DNA from 2 places in the Methylobacterium sp. 001424705 genome. Region 1 is predicted to be linked to the other one. Evidence: predicted binding sites of a transcription regulator. Region 1 holds the regulator's gene; the other holds the start of a gene.
The links. The regulator LexA, encoded in region 1, represses DNA repair genes until DNA is damaged. The targets are predictions, from matches to a motif close to TGTTCNNNNTGTGTTCNG.

Region 1 (3,536 bases):
CCGATCAAGAAGATCGCCGCTGCCGTCGCCATGGTGGGCGTGACGGCCTACTGCGTCTTCTCCGGCTGGGACATCGCCGCCGAGCGCTCGCTGATCATGACCCTCGTGATGCTCGGCGCGATCCTGGTCGATCGCCCGGCGCTCAGCATGCGAAACCTGGCCCTCGCCGCCCTGATCGCCCTGGCCCGCGAGCCGGACGGCCTCCTCGGCCCGAGCTTCCAGATGTCGTTCGCGGCGGTGGCCGGCCTGATTGCCTGCGCGCCGCTGATCGCCGGACGCGGGCGGCAGCGCGACGGTGCCGGCCTGCTCACCCGGATCTTCGCGCTGGCGACCGCGGCGGTCCTCGGCACCCTGGCCACGACGCTCGTGGCCCAGATCGCCACCGCGCCCTTCGCCACCTACCACTTCCAGACGGTGCAGCCCTTCGGGCTGGTGGGCAATGCGCTCACCCTGCCGCTGGTCTCCCTGGCGGTGATGCCGTCAGCGGTTCTGGGCATCCTCGCCTATCCGTTCGCGCTGGATCAGCCGGTCTGGTGGGCCATGGGCCTGGCGGTGCGGGGGATGCTGACCATCTCGACCTGGATCGCGGGCTTCGGCAACGCCGTCGTCGTGGTCCCGGCCTTCGGCACGGGGGCCCTCGGCCTCCTGGCCGCCGCCCTGATCGTCCTGACGCTCCCGGCCTCGTCGCTGCGCTGGCTCGGCCTCATTCCGGCAGCGATCGGCATCGCCTGTGCGGCTGCCCCGGATCGCTACGACATCTACGTCGATCGGGAGGGGGCGGGCGCCGCCATCCGCCAGCGCAACGGGCGGCTCGCCACCCTTGGCCGGCCGCCCCCCTTCGTGCTCGCGCAATGGCTCAAGGCCGATGGAGACGACCGACGGGTGCAGGACGTCACGGGGTTCGACAGCGCGCGTTGCGATCGCCTGGGCTGTACCCTGACCACACCCGACGGCCGCGTGCTCGCCCTGACCACCGACAAGCGTGCCCTCGGAGAGGACTGCGCCAGGGCCGACATCCTGATCACCCGGCAATCCGCGCCCGGGGGCTGCACCGCATCGATCGTCATCGACCGGGATTTCCTGGGATCCCACGGTGCGACCGCGATTCGCCTCACCCGCGATGGGCCGTCCCTCGCCACCGCGAAGCATCCCGGGGATGTCGTGCCCTGGCGTGCGACGCCCTTGCGAAAGCCGTTGGACCCGCCGGGAACGGCCTTGCCATCTTCGACACCGCCGGCGTCGGTCTTACCGGAAATCCCCGATCGCACCCGCGACCCGTCGGATCCGTCCGGCGATGAACCGGACGGGGACCCCCTTCAGTAGCGGCGCACCAGACTGACCAGACGTCCCTGGATCTGCACCCGATCCGGCCCGAGGACCCGCGTCTCGTAGGCCGGATTCGCCGCTTCCAGGGCGATGGACGATCCACGCCGGCGCAGGCGCTTCAGGGTCGCCTCCTCGTCGTCGATGAGGGCCACGATGATGTCGCCCGTATTGGCGGTGTCCTGCTTGCGGATGACCACCAGGTCGCCGTCGAGGATCCCGGCATCGACCATCGAATCGCCGCGCACCTCCAGGGCGTAATGCTCGCCACCGGCCAGGAAATCCGGCGACATCGTAACCGAATGGCTCTGTTCCTGGATGGCCGAGATGGGCGTACCGGCCGCGATCCGACCCATCACCGGGATGGTCACGGCCCGACCGCTCTCGTCGGTGGCCTGCGTGGTCGGCAGTCGGGACACCGATGCGCCGGCCGGCAGGCCCTTGCCCTTGCCGCCTTCGACCACGCTCGGCATGAAGCGGCGAACCTCGGAGGCCGGAGCGGCGCGCGGGGCGCCCGCATTCCCCCCGAGGCTCTCCGGCATCCGGATCACCTCGATGGCCCGCGCCCTGTTGGGCAGCCGGCGCAGGAAGCCGCGCTCCTCCAGGGCCGTGATCAGGCGGTGAATGCCCGACTTCGACTTCAGGTCGAGGGCGTCCTTCATCTCGTCGAACGACGGGGGAACGCCGCTCTCGCGCATCCGAAGCTGGATGAACTGGAGCAGGTCCAGCTGCTTACGCGTCAACATGCGGGACACTCTTCGTTAGCGCCACGGATCGCGGCGGGTGGCACTAGAAACAAACCACGAACACGTTAAACGTTCCGTAAGTGTTCTGCAAGGGTTCCCATCTCAAGCCTCTCGGGCGCGATCCGTTCGATCCCCTCGGCAAGGGCGGATCTGGGCGTCGCCCGAGCGCCACGCCGGCCTGCCGCTGCGGCCATCGCTGCGATCGAGTGGTGCCCCAATCCGACGAATGAGTTGGACGGCCGGCGTCTTGACCGGTCGGCAGGGCGCCCGGGCGCAGCGCCCTCGGGTCGATGGCCCGGCGACGATCGGTTCTCTGCCGTCCTCTGCCGGCGTCGCCGACGGCGGGTCTTCGGCTAGCGCTGCCCGGTGCGCCCTGCCTTGGGCCGGTCACCCGAACCGTTGCCGCCCGTCTCGGTGGGATTGCGGGGATCCTGCCAGAAGGTATCGAACAGGCGCTGCATCGCGCGGGCGTTCTCCTGCTGCACCTCCAGGCCCGTCTGGAACATCTGCTGCATCACGTCGAAGGGCGCTTCCGTGGCCGACCTGTCCGGCGCGGCGGACTCCGGCCGGGGCGAAGCCGCGAGCCACGTCGACGCCGCACGCGGCCGTGCCTGGGGCGAGGGCGTCGCGGGCTTCGGGGCCTTGGCGCCGGAGTTCAGGAACGCCTGCATCATCTCCGACCAGGCATTGGGCGGGAAGCCGAAGGGGTTCGCCTCGGCGCGCGGGACCGGCGCCGCGGCAGGCGCTTGGTTGATCATGACGTGGACGATCCCCGCCACCACCATGCCGGCCATGATCGGCAGCATCTGCTTCAAGGCCGGCATCGCCACGCCGCTGACGGCAGCGGCCTGCTGCAGAACGGCCTGACTCAGATGGGGCGAGCCGAAGAGTTGCTGGACCAGCATGTCCATCTGCGGCGTCGCGCTCGACGCCTTCGGCGCGGCGGGGCCGACGAGATTGAAGAGGTGGGCGAAGCCGGTCGGATCCTGGGCGACGTTCCGCTGCAGCCCCATCGTGAGGGCCGGAAGCAGGGCTTCCATCGCGCGCAGGCTCTGCTCCGGCGACAAGCCGAACTGCCGTCCGAACCCCTGCGCGTTGGGGCCCGCCTGCGCCTGAAGGATGTCGAACAGATTGAACATGGCGGCCTCGCGGACGAACTGCGGCTTTCCCGGTCATCGACCCGGGCGCGCCGCGCGAATTCTGTCGCATCCGGTCGGTACTGACCAGCCCGGGCGCCTCACGACGGCCCGATTCCCCGTCGACGGGGGCCCGTATCAACCCGTTTCTTGCCCCGGACCCGCGATGCGCTTCCCTTCGCCCCTGATCGAGGCGCGCCTGGTGCGTCGCTACAAGCGCTTTCTCGCCGACCTGCAGCTTGCCGACGGGTCCGTGATCACGGCCCATTGCCCCAACCCGGGGGCGATGCTGGGACTTGCGGTGCCGGGCGCGCGGGCCCTGTTGTCCGAC
Region 2 (3,536 bases), on a different contig from region 1:
GATGCCGCGCCGGGCCAGGAAGTCCGTGCAGCAGCGCAGCAGCGTCAGGGTCTTCAGGCCGAGGAAGTCGAACTTCACCAGGCCCGCGGCCTCGACCCACTTCATGTTGAACTGGGTCACCCGCATGCCGGTCTTCGGGTCGCGGTAGAGCGGCACCAGCTGTTCGAGGGGACGGTCGCCGATGACCACGCCGGCGGCGTGGGTCGAGGCGTGCCGGTGCAGGCCCTCGAGCTTCTTCGAGATTTCCATGAGCCGGGCGACGATCGGCTCCTCCTCGATCGCCTGCTGGAGCTTCGGCTCGCCCTCGATGGCCTGGACCAGGGTGACGGGATTGGCCGGGTTCTGCGGCACGAGCTTGGTCAGCTTGTCGACCTGCCCGTAGGGCATCTCCAGCACGCGGCCGACGTCGCGCAGCACGCCGCGGGCCAGCAGGGTGCCGAAGGTGATGATCTGCGCCACCTGCCGCTCGCCGTAGCGCTGCTGCACGTAACTGATCACCCGCTCGCGGCCCTCGACGCAGAAGTCGATGTCGAAATCCGGCATCGAGACGCGCTCGGGGTTGAGGAAGCGCTCGAACAGCAGGCCGAAGCGCAGCGGGTCGAGGTCGGTGATGAGGAGCGACCAGGCCACCAGGGAGCCGGCGCCGGAGCCGCGGCCCGGCCCCACCGGGATGTCGTGGTCCTTGGCCCACTTGATGAAGTCCGACACGATCAGGAAGTAGCCGGGAAACTTCATGCCGACGATGACGTCGAGTTCGAAGGCGAGGCGGTCGCGATAGACCTGCTCGGACATGCCGGGCGCGGTGCCGTGCTGGGCGAGGCGCCGTTCGAGGCCGGCCTCCGCCTGCCGGCGCAGCTCCGCCGGCTCGTCGAGGGGGGGCGCCGCCGGGACTTCGGGGGTGCCCTCGGGGGCGGCGGCGTCGAGGACGGCGACCACGCCGAAATTCGGCAGGATCGGCTTGCGGGTGCGCACGCGGTAGGCGCAGCGCATGGCGATCTCGACGGTGGCGTTCAGGGCGTCCGGCAGGTCGGCGAAGAGCGCGGCCATCTCGGCGCGGGTCTTGAAGCCGTGGCGCGGGGTCAGCTTGCGGCGGCGGTCGTCCGAGACGAGGCGGCCGTCCGCGATGGCCAGCAGCGCGTCGTGGGCGTCGTAGTCGCCCTCCCGGGCGAAGAACGGCTCGTTGGCGGCCACCACCGAGAGGCCGTTCGTGTCGGCGAGCCGCAGCAATTCCCGCTCGACCATGCGCTCGTCGGGCAGCCCGTGGCGCAGGATCTCGACGTAGAGGCCGTCCTCGCCGAAGGCCGCGCGCAGCTGCGCCAGGCGGCCGGCGGCGAGTTCGGCCCGGCCCTGCCGCAGGGCGCTGTCGAGGGGCCCGGTGGAACCGCCCGTCAGGGCGATCAGGCCGGCGCTCGACTCGGCCAGGGCCTCGACGCCGACCCGGGGGGCGTCGCCCAGCGCCCCGTCGAAATAGGCGCGGCTCGCCAGACGCAGCAGGTTGCCGTAGCCGGTCTCGTCCTTGGCCAGCACGACGATGTTGGCGCAGCCGGCCTGGCCCTGCCCGACGCGCGCCATCGGATCGGGCGCCTCGAAGGCGACGGTGAGCTGGAGGCCCGGGATCGGCTGGAGGCCGGCGCCGGCTGCCTTCTCGGAGAATTCCAGCGCCCCGAACAGGTTGTTGGTGTCGGTGAGCGCCAGGGCCGGCTGCCGGTCGGCGAGCGCCGCCTTCACGATGTCCCCGACCTTCAGGGCCCCTTCCAGCAGGGAGAACGACGAGTGAACGTGGAGGTGGACGTAAGCCGGGTCTTTCAGGATGCGCGCCATGAGACCACCAGCCCGAGTCGTGGTTTCCAATCCATGAGAATTCGGGGCCCGGACGCGTTTCCCTGTGGACCGCACGACCCCTGTGACCCCGTCGCAACGCTAACGCAAGGGCGCCAGTGCGACAGCCCAGGCGGCGATGGACATCGCCAGGAGCCCGAAGGCCATGAACTCGACCGCACCCGTCAGGATCATCCGCTTGAACATGGGCCTCGCCTTTCGTTGACGCCCCAAGTTTTGTTCTTGTTTTGTTCTATGTAAAGCGAAACTCGTCGGCGCACCGCATCGTGGTTACGGCCCGGTAAATCCCGTCGCCTTGGCCAGCGGTCGCGGATCGGCTCCGCGTGCTCACGCGAAGGCGTCGGACCTCCGCGGCCCAGCGATCCGCCGCCATTGATACCCGTGCCCGGCCCTCAGGGCAGCTGCTCGATCAGCCCGTCCCGGATCGTCACGCGCCGGTCCATGCGGGCGGCGAGATCCATGTTGTGGGTGGCGATCAGCGCGGCGAGGCCGGAGGCGCGCACCAGCGCCACCAGGATGCCGAAGACGTGGGCGGCGGTGTGCGGATCGAGGTTGCCGGTGGGCTCGTCGGCCAGGAGCAGGCGCGGGCCGTTGGCGACCGCGCGGGCGATGGCGACGCGCTGCTGCTCGCCGCCCGAGAGTTCGGCCGGCCGGTGCTGGAGGCGCTCCTTGAGGCCGAGGAAGCTCAGGAGTTCGTCCGCCCGCGCCCGCGCCTCGCGCTGCGAGAGCCCGCGGATCAGCTGCGGCATCACCACGTTCTCCAGGGCCGAGAATTCCGGCAGGAGGTGGTGGAACTGATAGACGAAGCCCATCTCCTCGCGCCGCAGGCGGGTGCGCTCGGCATCCACCATCGCGGCGGTCGGACGGCCGCCGATGTAGATCTCGCCGCCGTCGGGGCGCTCCAGCAGGCCGGCGAGGTGCAGCAGCGTGCTCTTGCCGGCCCCCGAGGGCGCCACCAGGGCGACGAGCTCGCCCGGCCAGATCGCGAAATCCGCCTGGCGCAGGATCTCGAGGGCGCCGGCCCCTTGGGCGTAGCGCCGCTCCACCTTGGCGAAGAACAGGGCCGGGACCGGCTGCGCGCCGGGCGCCTCGGCTGTCGTGGTCATGGATGCTCGGGCCTCAACCGTAGCGCAGGGCCTGCACCGGATCGAGCCGGGCGGCGCGCCACGAGGGATACAGCGTCGCGATCAGCGACAGGGCGATGGAGGTGACGACCACCACGGTGATCTCGTTGGCGTTCATCTCGGCCGGGATCTCGGCCAGGAAGCGCACCGTGGGGTCCCAGGCGGAGGGGAACAGCACCCGCTGGATCCCCTTGATGTTCATCGTGATCAGGATGCCGAGGGCCAGCCCGCTCAGGGTCCCCACCACGCCGATCAGCGCGCCGTTGATGAGGAACACCCGCATGATGGTGCCGGGGGTCGCACCCATGGTGCGCAGGATGGCGATGTCGCTGGACTTGTCGCGCACGAGCAGGATCAGTCCCGAAATGATGTTCAGGGTCGCGACCACGACGATCAGGCTGAGGATCAGGAACATCACGTTCCGCTCCACCTCCAGGGCGCCGAAGAAGGTCCGGTTGCGCTGGCGCCAGTCGGTGAGGAGCACCGGGCGCTCGGCCGCCATCTCGAGGTCGGGCCGCATCGTGCCCACCGCCTCGGCATTGTCGAGGTAGATCTCGATCAGGCTGACATCGG

Region 2: the regulator LexA is predicted to act here: its motif matches at 2,057-2,074, upstream of dnaE (DNA polymerase III subunit alpha).

What each region holds. Positions count from the first base shown of each region.
Region 1 is NZ_JCBANU010000005.1:93,977-97,512, forward strand. Features, by position in the region: gene AC6EUL_RS06105 (ComEC/Rec2 family competence protein) at 1-1,323, shown strand, start outside; gene lexA (transcriptional repressor LexA) at 1,317-2,069, opposite strand; gene AC6EUL_RS06115 (DUF937 domain-containing protein) at 2,423-3,208, opposite strand; gene sfsA (DNA/RNA nuclease SfsA) at 3,372-3,536, shown strand, end outside.
Region 2 is NZ_JCBANU010000023.1:83,540-87,075, reverse strand. Features, by position in the region: gene dnaE (DNA polymerase III subunit alpha) at 1-1,821, opposite strand, end outside; gene AC6EUL_RS17250 (ABC transporter ATP-binding protein) at 2,232-2,945, opposite strand; gene AC6EUL_RS17245 (lipoprotein-releasing ABC transporter permease subunit) at 2,959-3,536, opposite strand, start outside.